Halorientalis litorea: one gene and its partner. The protein of the gene in region 2 binds, or shares a complex with, the protein of the main gene of each other region. Links are inferred from orthologs where the notes say so. Each region holds a gene or a part of one and is shown on either strand. Other genes may lie near its edges. The genes, in order: MUG95_RS10125 and dph2.

The links.
Region 1: the proteins of dph2 (region 2) and MUG95_RS10125 are in contact, whole or in part, in a crystal structure (PDB 6Q2D), measured with the Methanobrevibacter smithii proteins. The link is inferred for Halorientalis litorea from one-to-one orthologs. Residues at the interface, in WP_011954460.1 of Methanobrevibacter smithii: Met1, Met3, Tyr4, Pro28, Glu29, Gly30, Leu31, Met33, Phe58, His80, Thr124, Gln126, Ser179, Gly180, Asn181, Phe182, His183, Leu185, Tyr201, Asn202, Phe211, Ile215, Arg291, Asp295, Asp296, Gln298, Met299; in WP_011954157.1 of Methanobrevibacter smithii: Pro482, Asn483, Lys484, His485, Tyr553, Asp555, Glu556, Glu559, Leu560, Leu591, His592, Glu593, Asp594, Ala595, Val596, His597, Arg598, Gly599, Pro600.

Annotation. Positions count from the first base shown.
Region 1 is NZ_CP095482.1:1,864,490-1,873,868, reverse strand. Bases 2,805-5,803 are described here. They hold MUG95_RS10125 (elongation factor EF-2), read right to left. Parts: upstream 5,398-5,803; coding sequence 3,211-5,397; downstream 2,805-3,210. Other genes in these bases: MUG95_RS10120 (DUF5781 family protein), read left to right, coding at 5,641-5,803; MUG95_RS10130 (hypothetical protein), read right to left, coding at 2,808-3,035. Also shown: MUG95_RS10140 (CRTAC1 family protein), read left to right, coding at 1-1,385; MUG95_RS10135 (DUF7405 family protein), read right to left, coding at 1,410-2,717; more of MUG95_RS10120, read left to right, coding at 5,804-6,390; MUG95_RS10115 (DUF6114 domain-containing protein), read right to left, coding at 6,476-6,976; MUG95_RS10110 (hypothetical protein), read right to left, coding at 7,042-7,785; MUG95_RS10105 (30S ribosomal protein S7), read right to left, coding at 8,172-8,786; MUG95_RS10100 (30S ribosomal protein S12), read right to left, coding at 8,788-9,216; MUG95_RS10095 (NusA-like transcription termination signal-binding factor), read right to left, coding at 9,318-9,379. UniProt on the Methanocaldococcus jannaschii protein: Catalyzes the GTP-dependent ribosomal translocation step during translation elongation.
Region 2 is NZ_CP095482.1:180,473-189,638, reverse strand. What follows is about bases 2,835-5,620. They hold dph2 (diphthamide biosynthesis enzyme Dph2), read right to left. Parts: upstream 4,863-5,620; coding sequence 3,807-4,862; downstream 2,835-3,806. Other genes in these bases: MUG95_RS01010 (MBL fold metallo-hydrolase), read left to right, coding at 5,439-5,620; MUG95_RS01015 (YlbF/YmcA family competence regulator), read left to right, coding at 5,003-5,398; MUG95_RS01025 (DUF4112 domain-containing protein), read left to right, coding at 3,429-3,779; lipP1 (LipP1 family hormone-sensitive lipase), read left to right, coding at 2,835-3,387. In the rest of the region: MUG95_RS01040 (rhomboid family intramembrane serine protease), read left to right, coding at 2-1,651; MUG95_RS01035 (METTL5 family protein), read right to left, coding at 1,648-2,271; more of lipP1, read left to right, coding at 2,446-2,834; more of MUG95_RS01010, read left to right, coding at 5,621-6,272; MUG95_RS01005 (coiled-coil domain-containing protein), read left to right, coding at 6,380-7,627; MUG95_RS01000 (phosphoribosyltransferase HisG-related protein), read left to right, coding at 7,682-8,584; MUG95_RS00995 (PfkB family carbohydrate kinase), read right to left, coding at 8,614-9,166. UniProt on the Methanocaldococcus jannaschii protein: Catalyzes the first step of diphthamide biosynthesis, i.e. the transfer of the 3-amino-3-carboxypropyl group from S-adenosyl-L-methionine (SAM) to the C2 position of the imidazole ring of the target histidine residue in translation elongation factor 2 (EF-2).

The DNA of each region.
Region 1 (9,379 bases), 1.7 Mb from region 2 along the record:
TTCACAACCGGAACGGGTCGTTCGAGCGTACCGACCGTCTCGCCGGCCTGAACCGCACGATACAAAGTGCCGTCTTCTTCGACTACGACCGCGATGGGTGGCCCGACCTCTTCCTGCTGGCTAACTACGACCGTCCCGTCGTCTTCGAGAACGAAAACGGACGTTTCACCCGGCGTGACGTCGGCCTGCCGGAGCTGTCGATGCCGTACGCGGCGACGGCGGGCGACTACGACGGCGACGGCTGTCCGGACCTCTTCCTCGCCCAGTACGGCGACTGGCGGGACAGCTCACCCGGCGGCTACCTGGACTACAACGTGACCCTCGACTCTGACACCGCCTATCAGAACCGCCTGTTCGACGGCGACTGCACGTCGTTCTCGGACGCCACGTCCGGGTCGGGCGTGACGGGGTCGGGATGGACGCTGGCCACCTCCAGCGTCGACTTCGACGGTGACGGTGACCTCGACGTGTACGTCTCGAACGACTACAATCAGGACGTGTTCTACCGGAACACCGGCGACGGCACCTTCCGCCGCGAGCGACAGGGCGAGGTCACCAACCGCAACGGGATGGCCGCCGAGGTGACCGACGTGAACGGCGACGGGTCGCCCGACGTGTTCGTCACCAACATCTTCTTGACCGACGCGGTAGCGGACGAGTTCCCCGACGACAACGACCACCTCCACGGAAACTCGCTCATGGTCAACGACGGCGACGGTACCTTCCGTGAGCGGGCGGCCGAGTACGGCGTCCGTCGCGGTGGACAGGGGTGGGCGACGGTCATCACGGACCTCGACAACGACGGTGACGCGGACCTCGTCCACGCGACGAGACAGTTCTCTCGGTACTTCGTCGGCGACGAGTTGCGCAACGCCGACAGCGTCTTCCGGTTCTACCGCTACCCCGTCGTCCGAGAGCGAGTCGACGATGGGTTCGAAGCCGTCCGTGCCGACGACGCCGGGTTCGAACAGACCGACGGCCGTGGACTCGCACACTTCGACTTCGACCGGGACGGCGACGCCGACCTTCTCGTCGCCGACGCCGACGGCCGCTTCCGCCTCTACGAGAACGTCGGTGCCGATGGCGGCGCGGTGCAGGTGACGCTCCGGGCCGACGACCGCCCGACCCTCGGCGCGACTGTGACGCTCACCACCGACGGCACCGAGCAGACCAAGTTTCGGACCACGGAGACGGACCTCCTCTCACAGGACACCCGCACGCTCCACTTCGGCGTCGGGGACGCCGACAGTGCAACCGTAACCGTCGCCTGGCCCGACGGCGCGACGACCCGCTACACCGACCTCACTGCCGGACACCGATACGTCCTCGGCCCGGACGGCGTCGAGCGTCGCCTGCCGTTCGTGGCAGGGGACGACGACGCCTGAAATCGAGTCGTTCGCCTGCCGACCTCAGGCCGACGGGTCGGCTGGCGGTAACGCCCGCAACTCACGGGGCGGAATCAGGAGGTTCGTTCTGCTGGTCGCTTCGATGTACCCCCGGATGCCGTCGTCGTCATCGGCGACGCCGTAGGACTCGTTCATCGCCTGCCGAACCTCGACGAACCGCTCGATGCGTCGCTGCAGTGCGGTGAAGTTGAACCCAGGAGTCTCGGCGTCCGTCGAGACGCCCTCGGACCGGCGGAGCATCGTCGGTTCGAAGTTGTCGTCGCGGGCGGCGGCGACCTTCTGTGAGTGGCCGACCACGCCGTACTCCTCGGCGTCAGCCTCGGTCCGGTCGACCGTCTCGCGCGTGACACCGCTGTCCCCCGCCAGTTGTCGCCCCACCTCCCCCACCTCCTCGGCGGAGTGGTGGGGACTGAACATCTGCTCGCGGCGCTGGTCGTCGGGGTTGTCGTACCACCGGTCGAGGTCCAACTCCAACCGCGAGACGTGCTGTGTGGTACCACCGGCGAACGGCCCCGATTGGATGGTGACGCGGTCTTCGGTCGCCTGTCCGTCGCGGTAGTTCGACTTGAACCCCATCGAGAGCGGCGACGACTCTGGCACGTCGTCGGTGTCGAGTCGCTCGTCCGGGAGCCCCGGCCCGATAAACCCGGTGCGGCGTTCGACTCGTTCGAGTATCCCCTCGAAGGAGGCAGACGTGCCGACACCGTTGACCGAGTCGAGGTTGCCGCGGAGTGCCTCTTCGGCGGCGAGGAGGACTTGTACGTGATCGCTGACGAGCACCATCCCCACCTCGTGAGACGCCGCCCTGTCGGTCGGTTCGTCGATGCGGTCGAGAGTGTCCGCGGGACGTGGCAACGGGACCGGCAGGTCCCCTTCGTACCGGTCGAAGTACGACGGCGCGTAGCCGACGGTGAAGAGCAGGCCCGGGGCCTCGCGCCCCGCCGAACTGTACGGGTTGGCACCGCCGTTGCCCGGTTGGTACGCGCGTTCGAGGTCCCGGAGCGTCGCCTCGACCTGTTCACGCTCTGCGTCCGTGGGCACACCGTCGCCCGCGTAGTCGAAGAACAGCAGCAACTGGTGTTCCGGCAGGTCGACGTTCCCGTGGGCGTCCCGCGGGAGGAACTGGTTCCACGCGAACTGGCGGTCGGGGAGTCGGGACGGGTTCGACGGCCCCCGTGGCACGTCCGGCGTCCCACGCCGGTCGACGCAGGCACTCAACGCACCCCCACCCCCGATTGCCAGTGCCGACTTCAGGAAGTCACGCCGCGAGAGTGCCGACAGCACCTCCGGCGAGGCGTGCGGACATGGCATTGCACGTCTAGAAATACTGGATGAAAATATACCTATCGGGCACTCGACTGGTAAAACCGAAGCGTCAGTTGCGGCGACGGAGCGACCGGTCTACGGCAGCACACGCTCGTACACCGCGTCTATCCGCGCGTTTATCGCCTCGCCCTGTTCGGGTGTCGTACCCCACGGGTTCCGCGAGAAGTAGTACATGCTGGCGAGGATGACGCCGACAGTCACCGGGAGTTGCTGGTCGGCGACGACGGTCCCCAGAAGGAACGTCGTGAGGCCAGCGATGAGACCACCGATGACGATGTCCAGTACCTGCGAGAGGAACGACATACCTAGCGTTGGTGGCGGTCGCTCCTAAATCTGGTCAAACGAAGCGAGCGAGCGTCCGCGTGCCGGCGGCGCGATGTTCACGTGACCGGATGAAACGAGGCCGCAGACGTTTTTGCAGTCGAGGTGCTCGCAGGCGGCGAAATCGCCGAGGATACCCCCGGCTGGAAACCGTGGATTAGAAGTAGTCGATAGCCTCGTGCAGTTCCGACTTCATGCCCTTCCGCTCGCGGATTTCGCCGATCTGTTCGGGCTGGAGGTTGTCGGCCATGACCTGGAACCCGGCGTTCTCGGTGTTCCACGACGCACGGCCTTCCGTGGCCGAGCGGATGTCACTGGAGAAGCCGATCATCTCCTCGACGGGCGCGATGCCCTCGACGACCATCAGGTCGCCCTCTTGGTACATGTCGTCGACGCGGCCACGACGGCCCTGAATCTCGCCGGAGGCCGCACCCATGTGGTCGTTGGGCACGTCGATACGGACCTCCTGAATCGGTTCGAGCAGGCGGATTTCGGCGTCGATGAGCGCGTTGTGGACGGCCTCCCGAACTGCGGGGATGACCTGTGCCGGTCCGCGGTGGATGGCGTCCTCGTGGAGACGGGCGTCGTGCAGGCGGATGAGCGCGCCCTGCACTGGTTCGGCGGCCAGCGGCCCGTCGTTGAGTGCCTCTTCGAGGCCCTCGATGACGAGTTCCATCGTCTCGTTGAGATGCTGAATCCCCTTCGTGTCGTCGATGAGGATGTTGGTGTTGTGGATGTGCTCGACCTCTTGGGCCGCGTCCTTGTCGAGGCCAGCCTCCATCAGTGCCTCGCGGCGTTCGAGTTCGGGCATGTCCATCGACGCGTCGCCGAGTTTGATGGTCTCGACGACGTCGTCGTCGAGGGGTTCGATGGAGATGTAGAACCGGTTGTGGCGGTTCGGCGAGATGCCCTCGACTTCACGGGAGGGCTGTTGCGGTGCCTCCCGGAAGACGACGATAGGTTCGCCGGTGTGGACCGGGATGCCCTGGTTGCGCTCGATGCGCTGGGTGATGACTTCGAGGTGGAGTTCACCCTGCCCGGAGATGAGGTGTTCGCCGGTGTCCTCGTTGATTTCGATTTGGATGGTCGGGTCCTCCTTGGAGACTTGCTGGAGCGTCTCGATGAGTTTCGGCAGGTCGTCCATCCGCTGTGCCTCGACGGACTTCGTGATGACCGGCTCCGAGATGTGTTCGATGGACTCGAACGGCGTCATTTCGACGCTGGAGACGGTCGAACCGGCGATGGCGTCCTTGAGGCCGGTGACGGCCGCGATGTTCCCGGCGGGCACGCGGTCGACTTCCTCGCGTTCGCCACCCATGTAGATGCCGACGCTCTGGATGCGGTTCTTGCCCGCAGTTCCGGAGACGTACAGCTCTTGGCCCTTCTCGATGGTGCCGGAGAAGACACGGCCGGCGGCGATTTCCCCGGCGTGGGGGTCGACGCCGATGTCGGTGACCATCAGGACGACTTCGCCGTCCTCGTCGACCAGCCGCATCGTGTCGGCGAGGTCGGAGTCGGCGTCGCCACGCCAGACGCGCGGGATGCGCATCGGCTGGGCGTCGATGGGGTTCGGGAAGTGCTCACAGACCATGTCGAGCACCACGTCCGCGAGCGGCGTCCGCTCGTGGAGTTCCTGCCGCTTGTCTGCCTGTTCGAGGTCGATGATGTCGCCGAAGTCCATGCCGGTGCGCTGCATCGACGGCATGGAGACCCCCCACTTGTAGAGCGCGGACCCGAAGCCGACGGTGCCGTCCTCGACGGAGACAGTCCAGTCGTCGATGTCGTCCATCTCCTCGGTCATCCCGCGGATGAGGTCGTTCACGTCGCGGATGACCGCGGTCAGCCGTTCCTGCATCTCCTGTGGCCCCTCTTCGAGTTCGGAGATGAGGCGGTCGACCTTGTTGATGAACAGCGCGGGCTTGACACCCTCGCGGAGTGCCTGCCGCAGCACCGTCTCGGTCTGTGGCATCGCGCCCTCGACTGCGTCCACGACCACCAGCGCGCCGTCGACGGCACGCATCGCGCGGGTCACGTCGCCCCCGAAGTCGACGTGGCCGGGCGTGTCGATGAGGTTGATGAGGTGGTTCGTGTCCTCGTACTCGTGGGTCATCGAGACGTTCGCGGCGTCGATGGTGATACCGCGTTCCTGCTCGTCCTCCTCGGTGTCCATCGCCAACTGCTCGCCGGCCGTCTCGTCGGAAATCATGCCCGCACCGGCCAGCAGGTTGTCCGTCAGTGTCGTCTTGCCGTGGTCGACGTGAGCGGCGATGGCGATGTTCCGGATGTTCTCCGGCACGTCCATCAGCCGTTCACACTCCTGTACGATTTTCTTGCGTCGGCCCATTATACTCCCTCTTATCGCAAGCAGGGTCAAAAGTCACGTGGTTTGCCCCGGGGAGAGCGGCCGCCACAGAACGGTACTCAGCAGCGGACGTGTACGGGAACGCGAGCGATTTCGGACAGTCACCCGAAGCCAGCCCCGGCGAACTCCGGACCGTCCGACTCGGCGCGGCGGGGGTAGGTGCCCGGCCCGTCCGTTCCTGACCGGCGCAAAGGTCATACTCTGCTAACCCTTGCCATATAACATATGGATGTACGCGTGCAGGATGCCGGACCGACGGAGCCGTTCCTCTCGGCAGGGGACCTCTTCGAGACAGAGTACCGGCTCGACCGTCCCGTGACGGTACACGTCCACGACAGCCCCGACGAACGGACGTGGACCGGCCACACCGACGAGGCACACCACCTCCACATCTCCCGGCAAGCCGCCAGCAGCGCGATGGCCCGCGAACTCGCGCTCCACGAGTACGCGCACATGCACCGCAACGAACAGCACCACCCCTCACATACCCAATCGACCGAGGAGGCCCTCTATCTGGCACTCGCGGGACGGACCGTCGAACAGCGGAAGCTCACGCACTGCTACCAGATAGCGAACCACATGAAAGACATCTACGCCGACGACATCACGCTCTCTGTGGCTCCCGCCGACAAACTCGTCGCCTTCCTCGAATCGAGTCTGGCCACGGCAGTCGCGGACCGCCCGAACAGTCCGGCGACGTGGACGCGGCGGACGCCCGCGTCTGACCCGGAAATCACCGCCGTCAACGCCGCGTTCGCGCTCGCGCTGGTCGAACGCCACGACCTCGTCGACGACGACCACCGCCTCTACGACCTCGCACACGCCGCCGCCGAGGACGCCCCGAACGTCGGGTTCGAGGAGTTCCGACGACGGTTCCGCTCGCTCGCCCGCGACCCCGGCGAGAGCGAGTACCGGAAGGCACTCGTCGACGTGACGCGAGAGTACGCACTCGGCGGCGAACCGGCCGCCGACTGACGCCGCGTCCGTCACACGCAGCCGTGGCTGTGCGGACAGCCACGAACGCACACGCGGAGCGCGAAAAGGGTCGGTCGCCGCCGCGTCAGGAGTCGCCTTCCCAACTGAACTGCACCTCGTCGGACGGGTCGGTGGCCGTCTCCGTCTCGAACGTCGTCTGTTCCTCGGGTTGATTCCACGCGAGACAGAGGTTCCCGCCGAAGACGCCGATGAACATCCCGACGAGGTACCCGCCGAGCGCGCCGATGAGCGAGAGGAGCGAGAACACGATACCGGCGATGCCGAAGTAGCGCGCGAGGTCGGGGCGTGAGAGCGCGAACGCACCCGAGAGGAACATCCCGACTGCAAAGAGGAGTCCCGCGACGGTCCACCACGAACCGATGAGCGCGAGTTCCAGCGAGAACTGAATCGGTGCCCACGCCGTCAGCAGTCCGGCGAACATGAGGAGCGCGCCGCCCCAGAACGGCCGGTCCTCGCGCCACTCGTTGAACCGGTCGGTCCTCGCGAAAATCCGCCGCTGTATCGGCTCCGGGAACAGCCCCACCACGAACAGCCCCGCCTGAACGAATCTCGATCTGAGAGACATGTGTCTGTGGTATGTGTGTGCGTGTACTAAAAAAGCGAAGGTGGTCAGTTAGCAGTCAGCCGAACTTACGCACCGCGGTCGTTCGGCGCGCCGCCAACGTTGTAGGTACCATCGTCGTCTCCGTCGTACCAGACTTCGACGCCGAGGTTGTTCAGCGTAATCTGGCTGGTGACGAGGTACGCAGCCTGGATGTTAGCGTTCTCTAGGTAGACAGCAGCGTTGCTGGACGTACCCTGGGTCAGGCCGGACTGGGAACCGGTCAGGTCACTGACCGCGGCCTCCGAGTCGCTGGCGAGCCGGAAGTCCTGGTTCACGCTCTTGTTGGCCTTCAGCGTGAATGCGTTGTTGAGGTCGTTCGTGCTCTCCTCGTAGATGGTCAGGCCACTGAACGCACCAACGTCAGCTGACAGCGCGGGCGTTTTCAGGAGGATCGAATCGGCCGTGACCGTGTCGTTGGACGCGACGACAATCGACAGGTTGCCGCTGAGGCCACCATTATTGTTAGTGAGCTCACTAACGTCGATTTCCTTGACCAGCGCGAAGCCGGTAATCGTCGCGTTGTCCAGCTCGTTGACTGCCATCGGGTAATTGTCAGTTGTGGCCACGTCTCCGGAGTTCGAAGTCTGCGCGGAACCCGGGTACAGGATGAAGTTGTCCGCCTCGACGGTGTCTGCCTGCACCTGGAACCCACCGATGTTCGCGATGGGTGCTGCGAACGCCATGCCGGTACTCATGAACAGCATCCCGACGATGGCGACAACCCCAAGCGATGCGCCAGTACTCTTTGCGAGTGTATCTTTATCGTACATGTTTGCTTATCGTTCTGCACGCGTGGCACGACGAGTTCTCACGGTTCGACCCCCGAAACAGCCGACACGCGTGCAAGCGCCGGCCCCCAACACCACGGGACGCACGCCTACCGGTCTCCTCCCCGGAAGACCGGGTGAAGCGTGACTGTGGCTCTGCCACAGTGAGAGGGTCCGCCTCAACTCGTCTGTTCGTACCACGACGTTAGATAGAATACAAACTTATCCGTCTCAAGATTTCCCCGGATATGCACGGGGGTTTATAACAATCCTTCAGCACATACTCGGCACGCGTCACGCGAGGCTCCGAGACGCCACTCACGGGCGATGCTTCGGGAAATCGCAAGGAAAGGGGAGAGAGCCGCAACCGGACCGCAGGGGTCGGCGAGTTATCGCGCGGCGGCCGCGACGCGCTCTTTCTCTTCTTTCTGGTTGACGGCGTAGGTCTGCACGTCGTTGTCGGCCGCACCGATGAGTTGCTGGGCCAGTGCCGCCTCGGCGTCCGTCGTCGTCTTGAAGGAGTCGCCGTAGACGCCCTCGGCGAGGAACTTCAGGGCTTGGTCGACTCGCCGCTGGGGAGCCACGTCGACGGCCTTCGGGACGGAGATACCGCCGTACTTCAGGCGGACAGTCTCCTCGCGGGGCGCGCTGTGTTCCACCGCGCGCACGAGGACTTGGACCGGGTTCTCGTCGGTCCGGTCCGCGATGATGGCGAACGCCTCGCGCACGATGCGCGTCGCCTGCTGTTTCTTCCCGGTGTTCTCGTCGGTCTGCATCAGGCGGTTGGTGAGCCGCTCGACGATGCTGATTTCGCTCTTCTTGAACTGCTTGGTGGCGTGTCGCCCCATCGTGTGCGCGATGGGCGTGACCGTGATGTACCGCTCCGTACTCGGGTCCTGATACTCGATGTCGGTCACGTCGTACTCGCCGAACAGCTGTGCGGGAGCACTCTCTTCCTCGTCGGTGCCGGCAGGCGCGTCCGGCTCGGGTGCGTCGCTGGACATGTTATCGCACCGGTTTCTCCGCGTTGCCTCGCACGAGTTCGATGAGCGAGACGCCGTTCACTTTCTCGACTTTGTAGTTCACGCCCGAGAGGTCACCCATCGCACGACCCTTCGCCCCACCGATACCGGCGATGGTAACCTCGTCGTGTTCGTCGATAAAGGAGATAGCACCGTCGCCCGGACAGAAGGCAGTCACCTGTTTGCCGTTCTTGATGAGTTGGACCCGGACGCACTTCCGCACTGCCGAGTTGGGCTGTTTGGCCTCGACCGCTGTCTTTTCGAGCACGATACCGCGTCCCTGCGGGGCCCCTTCGAGGGGGTCGGACTTCTCGCGGAGTCCCCGCTCCCGGCGCGCGTACTTCGAGTCGGACCACCGGTGCTGCTGGCGGTCTTTGCGAAGCTTGCGCGCGGCGTATTTGCCGTTCGCCATAGTACACGTTCGTATCCTGTGAAGGTACTTAAACTCCCTCTTTCGCACCCGGCGGCCGTGTGGCACACTCACAGTCCGCCGGACGGCGATACGGGTGTGGCTCAGGTGAGTTGGATGTCGTCCACGTCGAAGTGCCGGGCAGCGAGCGTCCGTGCCGCCTCGA
Region 2 (9,166 bases):
GATGGTGTCGGAACAGTGGCAGGCAGTCGCCGAGGCGGTGCCAGTCTGGACGCTGGGGCTGGCCGTCGCGCTCGCACTCTCGGCTGGTGTCGCGTACCGCCTCGCCGACCCGCGGGGCGCGTGGGGGCGTCGCGTCCGACAACGGCTCTTTCTCGGGCTTCCGTGGGGGACGCTCGTCGTCGTCGGTGGAATTGTCGGCATCTATCTGTTCGTGCAGGGCGGCCTATCGGCACCCAGAAACCCGCTCGTCGCGCCGTTCCGCGCGTGGTCGTACACGTACCCGCTCGGTATCCTCACCGCGGCGTTCTCCCACGCGAGTCTCGGGCACGTCACGGGGAATCTGGTCGGGACGCTCGCGTTCGCACCGCTCGCGGAGTACGCGTGGAGTCACTTCCCGACGGAACGGGGCAGTCAGTCGTTCGCCAGCCTCGGGCAGAACCCCTTCGTCCGCATCGGCGTCTTCGTAATCGGCGTCGTCGCCGTCGGACTCCTCACCAGCGTGTTCGCCGTCGGACCGGTCATCGGCTTCTCGGGGGTCGTGTTCGCATTCGCCGGGTTCGCTTTGGTCTACTACCCGATACCGACCGTCGTGGCACTGGCGGTCAACGACGTGTTCCGGCTCCTCTATCGCGCGGTGCAGACGCCAGTAGACCCGGCACAGGCCGGGACGCGTTTCGTCACGCCGTACTGGGCGAACGTCGCCATCCAAGGGCACGCCATCGGCCTGCTGTTCGGCGTCCTGTTGGGCGCGCTCGTCGCCTCGCGGCGCGGGCACAGGCCCGACCCGGGACGGCTGTGGCTTTCCGTGGTCGTCTTCGCCGTCGCGCAGTCGCTGTGGGCGGTGTACTGGTTCCGCGGTGGCGGTCGGTACATCCTCTTTCGCGCCGGGGGAGCCATCCTCGTGTTCCTGCTCGCGGCACTGCTCGCGGCCGCCCTGACTGCCTCCCGCCGCCCGCTGATAGCTCGCATCGACCTCGACAGGCGCGAGGCGGCCGTCGGGCTCCTGCTCTCGGTCACTATCGCGCTGAGCGTCGTCGCCGTCCCGACGAACCTCGTCGCCGTCTCCGACGACCCCTTCGACAGCGGCGTCGAGGTCCGTGATTACACCGTCACCTACGCGGAGAACACGCCCGACCAGTACGTCTCCCCGTTCGATATCGGCCTGTTCGGGGAGGCGTCGCAGGTCAACACGAGCGGCGTCCTCTTGGTCAGCGAACGGCGCGACGTGTTCCAGACCGTCGTACCGAAGTCACGGCTGGCGTTCAGTGGTGACACCGAAGTCCTCGTCGGCGGCCTCGGGTGGCGTCAGTCGGTGGGCGTCAACCTCTCCGTGTGGCGACCGGTCGGCAACGACAGCGTCTATCGCGTGTTCCTCGAACCACCCGACGGCGAGCGGGCATTCGCGTACGCGTCGCCAGCGGCTGTCGCGGAGCCACGGGTCGCGGGCCGACGGGTCACGTTCGTCCCGGCAGAGACGGAGTTCCGGGTACTGGTCGAACGGGGCAACGAGTCACTGGGCCGGACCCCAGTTCCGTCCGCGGGGAAGAACGTGACCGCCGGCGGACTGACGTTCAACCGGACGGCGAACCGCCTCTACGTGATACGGAACGAGACGCGCGTCAGAATCGCGGTGCAGGGGAACAGCGACTAACGCCACGCGATGCGGAACACTTCGGCGTCGACTGTCCGGGTCGCCTCGGTGTGGTGTTCGAACTGGTGTGGCAGGTCGAAGGCCGCCTCGAAGGCGTGTGTCACCTCGCCGCCGTTGTCGGCCGCGAACGCCTCGACGAACTCGACACTCCCACGGTTGTGAATCGAGTAGGATACGTCCGCGATATCGGCGGCCGTCCCGAGGAACTCTCTGTCGGCGTGTTCGTTGTCGGACTGTGCCCCGAACGGGGGGTTCATCACGACTGTCGTGGGGTCGTCGGGGGCGAGTGGTACGCGTGTCGCGTCGCCGCGAACCCACCCCACGTCCGTCGTGGAGGCCACCTTGCGCTCGTTCTCACGCGCCGTCGCGAGCGGTGCGGGGTCGATGTCGAGGCCGACGACGCGCGTCGGCCCGCGGAGCGCGGCAGCGAGTGCGAGCATCCCTGTCCCACAGCCTAAATCGAGGACGGTCCGGTCGGCGATGTCCTCGTGGAGGTCTGCCGTGTGAACGAGCGTCGCCGCGAGTTCCGGCGGCGTCCGGTACTGCTCCAGCGAGACGGTCGGGTCCTCGAACCCCGCGACGATGGCCAACTGCTGTGCGAGGGCACTCTTCGTGCTCATGCGCTGCCCTCCCCCGCAGTCGTTCGCCCGTCGCGACACGGCCGGTGACCGCCCGCTCTGTGGCTGTCCATGACACGTGTACATATCTGCCAAGAATACAAAAATCTTCGCTAATGCTTGGTGGTAATTATCGGGGTTGGGGCCATTAAGTTCCCCCCGCGCGACTGGGGAATTATGGCAGACGAACCCCATCCACACGCACAGAACCTCCTCAACATCATCGACAGCCAGCCGATTCCGCCGGTGTACGCGCTCTCGGTCGCGGATGCCCGCGAGCAGTTCGAGAACGTCGCCACGCTCCGGGACGCGCCCGACGTGGCCGACGTGCGGAACTTCGAGATTCAGGGGCCGGAGGGGCCGCTCCCGGTCCGGACGTACTACCCCGAGGGGGAGGGACCGCACCCGACGCTCGTGTACTTCCACGGCGGCGGGTTCGTCCTCGGAAACATCGAGACACACGACGCGCTCTGTCGCGAGTTGGCGAACGCGGGCGAGTGCGCCGTCCTCTCCGTCGACTACCGTCTGGCTCCCGAACACTCCTTCCCCGCGCCGGTCTACGACGCCTACGCCGCCGTCGAGTGGATCGCGGAGAACGGTGCCCACGTCGACCTCGATTCCGACCGCATCGCAGTCGGCGGCGACTCCGCCGGGGGGAACCTCACCGCCGCGACGACGTTGATGGGACAGGACCGCGACGGCCCCGACATCCAGCACCAGTTGCTCCTCTATCCCGCCCTCGCGTCCCCCGCAGTCCACGACTTCGACTCCTACGAGGAGAACGCCGAGGGGTACTTCCTCGAGACGCCCGGCATGGAGTGGTTCCTCGACTGTTACGTCGACGACGACCTGCACCTCCGGAACGAGTACTTCTCGCCGCTGCTCGCCAACGACCTCTCTGACACGCCCCCGGCGAGTGTCGTGACCGCCGGTTTCGACCCGCTCCGCGACGAGGGGCAAGCCTACGCCGAGCGCCTCGCCGAGGACGACGTTCCCGTCGACCACTACCACTACGAGGACATGATTCACGGCTTCGTCAGCATGTCCGACATGATAGACGCGGGTGCCGACGCCGTCGAGAAAATCGGTGCCGACCTGCAGGACGCCTTCGCCGAGTGAGAAGGCCAGCGGTTTTGTCGGTCGGCGTGGAACGTCGGCGCATGTCGACTCCCGACCACGCGAGCGCGGCCGCACTCGAACGCGCCCGCGACGCGGCCACCCTACTCGACAGTGCCGTCGAAATCCCAGTCGTGAACTACCGCGTCGGCCTCGACCCGATACTGGGAATCCTCCCTGTCGCCGGGGACACCGTCGCGACAGCACTCTCGCTGTACGTCGTCTTCGAGGCAGTGCGCGCCGGTGTTCCGCTCCGCACCGTCGCCGTAATGCTCTCGCTCGTCGGTGTCGACTACGTCTGTGGGTCGGTCCCGGTGCTCGGGACGCTGTTCGACGCCGTCTGGAAGGCGAACGTCTGGAACGTCAGGCTATTCGAGCGACACGTCGAGGGGTAGCGGTCGGACGGCCCGACGCCGGTGTCCTCACCACGTCCCGTGGAAGGTGTCGAAGGAGAGTTCCTCCAGCGGTTTCTCGCCGATGGCGATTTCGTACTCGCCGGGCGTGAGCATCGGCTGTTTGAACTGCGGGCCGTCGTCGGTGGTGATGCGCGGACACCCGGTGTTGACGTAGGCGTCGAACCCGAAGTTCGTCAGGCGGTCGGGCGTCACCTCGTCCATCGTGACGAGGTAGGCGTTGTCGTTGTTGTCGATTATCTCCTGAGCCTGGTCCCAGCGGCCCTGACCGATTTTCGTACAGAAGATGACGCCCCACTCCTCGGCATCCATCGCACGGTGGACCGCGCCGTATCGCTGTTTCAGGAACTTCTCCGGGTCGGCGATGGTGACGGCGTTGTTGACGGGGTCGGCGATGACGACGTGTTTGTCCGGGTGTTCCATCGCCAACCCGAGGGGGTGGAACTTCCCGCCGCCGACGTACAGAATCTGGTCGGCGTCCACGTCCGCGCTTGCGTAGTTACAGCCGAGTACCTGTCCCTCGTGGGTCAGTCGGTCGTCGCCGCGGCGGGTGTGGACCTCGTAGCCGCGGTCCTCCAACCACTCGCGCATCTTCTCGAATTGGTTCATGTGCTGGGCCGTCGTCACGAGTCCCACGGCGGGGTCGTCCGCGGGGTCCGAGAGGTCGTCGAGGGCCGACTCCATGATGGGCGTGACCTCGACGTTCGAGAACAGCGGCACGTAGATGATCTTGTCCGACTCCTTCATCGGGGAGTGCCCGAAGTGGACGAACACGTCGGTCCGGCGCATGAGGAAGGTGTCGAGGTCACACGCGCCGTAACAGGGCTGTCCGGAGGTCATGACGGTCACGTCGTCGTCCAGCAGTTCGCGCAAGTCGTCCGTGACCGGCCGCGCGCGGCGTTTCAGCCCCTCGGGGAACTGTAACCCAACCGTCTCTGCGTCGCGTTCCTCGACGGCTTCGGTGATGCGGTCGAGTTCGTAGTCCCACTCCCGGTCGTGTTTCAGCGAGAGGCCCGTGTTTCGGAGGTCCCCTTCCGAACGGTCGTCAGCCGAATCCTGACTCATTGCCTCTCCGTATCCGCTCGCGGCGTAAAACGCCGACGTTTCTGCGACCCACCTCGCCTGCCATCGCCCGGTCTCGCCCGCTCCGAACCCGATTTTCGCGTTCGGCAAGTTGAAAACGCTGTAGTCCTAACCTGACAGTGATGAGTATCGACACGGAAGCCGCGGACGCCGCGGAGTCGACCGTCGACCAGTTGAGTGCCCAACTCGGCGAGGCAATCGCCGACATGCCCGCCTATCAGGAGTTCGTCGAGAAGAAGGCGGCCGTCGAGAACGACGCCGAGGCACAGGAGAAAGTCCAGGAGTTCGAGGAGTTCCGCGAGGAGTTCATGCTCGCCCGGCAGACGGGCGACGCCACCCAAGAGGACCTCCGGGAACTGCAGGCGAAGCAGGAGCAACTCCACGACATCCCCGTCATGGCCGAGTTCCTGCAGGCACAGAACGAACTCGAACTCCGCCTGCAGGAGATAAACGAGCAGATTTCCGCGCCGCTCGCGCTGGACTTCGGCCAGAAGGCCGGCGGCTGTTGCGAGGACTGAACTCGTAACCCCTTTCTCTCCGCCGCGTCCACACCGGGCCATGTCCATCGAGAGCGACTGGGACGAGTGGCTCCCGGCGGCCGTCGCCGACGCCAGTCCCGACGGCGTGACCCTCTGGTATCTGGGCTGTAACGGATTCGTGCTGAAGGCCGACGACGACACTACCGTCTACATCGACCCGTACCTCGGAACGGGCGACCCGCCGCGAACCGTCCGGATGATTCCCGTCCCCTTCGACCCGACGGACGTTCGGGACGCCGACGCCGTCCTCGCCACGCACGAACACACGGACCACGTTCACGGGCCGAGTCAGGCACCGATTCTCGCGGAGACGGGTGCGGATTTCGTCGGCCCCGACGCGTCCGTCTCCGTGGCGGAAGAGGAGGACTGGACCGACGAGTGGGCCGTCTCCGACGAGCAGTTCCACCGTGTCGCGCCCGGCGAGTCCTTCGAACTCGGCTCGTTCACCGTCCACGTCGAGGCGGCCAACGACCCCGACGCTATCGACCCGGTGTCCTACGTCTTCGAACACCCCGCAGGAACGTTCTTCCACGGGGGCGACGCGCGACCGAGCGAGGAGTTCGAACGCATCGGGAGGGAGTACGACATCGACCTCGGTGTCCTCGCGTTCGGGTCCGCCGGGACAATCCCGGACAAGGAGACGCGCGAGCCGAAATACACCAAGTGGTACAGCGACGAGGGTGAAGTCGTCGACGCCGCGCGACAACTACGACTCGACCGTCTGCTCCCGACCCACTGGGATATGTGGAAGGGGTTGACCGCTGACCCGACCGCACTCCACGACCACACTCGAAGCTTCGAGTTCCCGGAACGGCTAGAAATCGTCGAAATCGGCGACCACGTCTCGGTCTGAAGACAGGCGTCCCGTGCCCGTCCGGCGCGTGGCGGGTAAGCGCAAATTAATTGTTATCAAATGACACGGACGTAGGTTTAATACCATTGGTAGCCGGAAGTGTACGCATGAGCGAATCACAGAACTACGAGGAGGTGACCGTCGCCTCGGACGGCGTGACCGTCATCAAGACGTTCGAGGCCGACGCGTTCCCCGTTCCCGCCATCGCGTTCCGCATCAACTCCGAGCGGTCCGAGGCGGTGACGGTGACGTTGACCGACGACGTACCGGAGGACGTTGCCGTCGAGGACTTGGGATTCCACCCCGAGTACGGGAGCGAATTCTGGACGATCGACGACGACGAAATTACGTTCGAGCGGGAAATCGAGGCCGACGAACAGTACACGACTGTCTACGGTATCCGCGCGACTGGGACGGACAACGTCGAGCAGTTCCTCACCGAACCGACGATAGAGTCGGTCGACCCGCCGCTCGACGACGATGACGACGTGGTCGGCACCAGCAGCGACGTGGTCCGTGACGTCATCTCTGGCGACACCGACTCCGTACCGGGACTGGACGACGACGAGGACGGCGACGACGACATCGGGACACTCGACCTCGCGGACCCGAACGACGAGGGGGACGCAGACGAAGAAGAAGCCGACGAGGAGGACGAGGAGACGGCGGCCGAGGATGCCGACGAGAGCGAAGGGGACGCAGACGAAGAAGAAGCCGACGAGGAGGACGAGGGGACGGCGGCCGAGGACGCCGACGAGGACGCAGACGACGAGGCGGAAACCGAGGCCGGGAGCGAGACTGCCGACGGTCCCAAGACGGCGACGAACGGGTCGGCGTCCGTCGAAAGCGTGGCGGCCACGCTCGCGGACGAGATTCGTGCCGGTGAGGTCGCGGACGACGACCTCGAACTGTTGGCGGACGAACTCGACCTCGGCGGCGGGACGAACGGTGCGGTCGACGCCCGCATCGAGAGCCTCCAGACCGACGTGAGCGACCTCGAAGCGTACATCGACGCGCTCGAGGAGTTCCTCGAAGACAACGGAACCGGGCAGGACCTCATCGAGGACGTGCAGTCTCAACTCGACGGGATACAGGAGCAGATGCGTTCGGTCCAGAGCGACATCGACGACAACAACCAGCAAGTCGACGGCCTCGACGACACCGTCGGGACCATCGAGGACGACGTGCAGTCGCTGAAGGGCGACATCAAGGACCTCGACGACGACGTCTCGGACCTCGAAGGTGACTTGGGCGACGTGGACAACCTCGGGGACCGACTCGACGACCTCGAATCCGACCTCGAAGACCTCCAAGAGTGGCGCGACCAACTGGGGAACGTCCTCGGCGGGAACTGACGCGCCCGGCCGAAACCGGACCGGTTTTACTTTCGGACCCTCTGTGCTCTGGCAATGACTACTGTGCGGGTCGCCGTCCCGCGGAAGGGCCGGCCACTCGAGGCCGTCCTCGAACGCATCGCGGACCGGACCGGAACGACCGCACTCGCGGACGAAATCATCTCGACGCTCCGGTTCGAGAAGGCCGTCACGAAGGGCAACCAGTCCGCCGAGGGCGACGTGTACGACCGCCTCGCCGAGTACTCGGACCACGGCGACCCGCAGCATCCGGAGTACACGCTGCTCCGCGACGAACGGGAGGGGTTCCCCCGGCGCATCGTGTTCGACAGCGTGACCATCCCCGTCGACGACGTGGCTGTGCAACTCGTCGGCCGGGAGGAACCGTTCCGCGCGCTCCGCAAACACGAGTTCGCACTCGGCTTCGACAGTGCCGACCTCGTGCTCGAAGAGGTGGTCGAACTCACCCCCGACCCGTTGCGCAGTCTGGGTGACGTGAACGACCGCATCGACCCCCACGACACCGACGTGCGCCTCGTGTCGGGCCTCGGGGATACGGTCTGGCACACGCTGTTGGCGACACCCGACCAACGGCGTCGGTTGGACCGCGACCTCACGCGCTCGTTTGTCGACGCCTACGAGGGGCCGCTCTGTATCTCTCCGCGGTACGAACGCCTCGTCGAGGCGGTCCTCGGCACCGACGCGCTCGCCGGCATCGAGTTCGTCTATCCCCGGAACGGCGGGCCCGAGGAGGCGGCTATCGCCGAGACCGGTGTCGGCGTCTACCTGACAGTCACCGGGTCGACGGCCCACGACCACGGCCTCGAACTGGGTGAACGGCTGTTCCCGAGCGAGACGGTCCTCCTAGAGAACGCCGCCGAGACCACCGACGCGGCCGAACGGGTTGCCGACTCTCTCCTCGCCGACACCGAGACGGAACTGACGGCCGCGTCGCTGTAACTCCGAGAACTGTCGGCTGGCGTCGCGGTTCACGTGTCTGCAGTGGTGCGACTGACTCGCCGCACGTCCTCGACTGTCCCTGTCTCACCCGCCGTGACGTAGTGGCTGGCACAGACGTTGCCACAGGCGAGCGCGAGGTCCCAGTCCCAACCGTTGGCGAGTGCGTACCCCACCCCTCCGGTGAAGTGGTCGCCACCGCCGGTGTGACGACGCGGTTGGTCGACCGGGCAGTTCTCGACGCGTGCCCGCTGGGTGGTCGTCACCGCGATGGCCTCCTCGGGAGCGTGCATCACGGCCGCCTCGATGCCGGTCGCCGAGCGAATTGCCGCGAGGCGGTCGGCGTCGTCCGCTCCGGCGTCGAGTGTCCCCGCGAGCGCGCCCACTTCCTGGCGGTTCGCGTTCAACACCACGTCGAAGGTCCTCTGCAGTGCAGTCAGCGCGTCGTGGAGCGCGTCGACTTCCTCGGGTGTCGACCCGACGATGTCGCCGGGGTCGAACACGAACGGCACCCGCGGGAGGTCCATCGTCCCGAGACGGTGGAAGGCCTCCCCCATGTGTGGGAACGATATCCAGTTACTACAG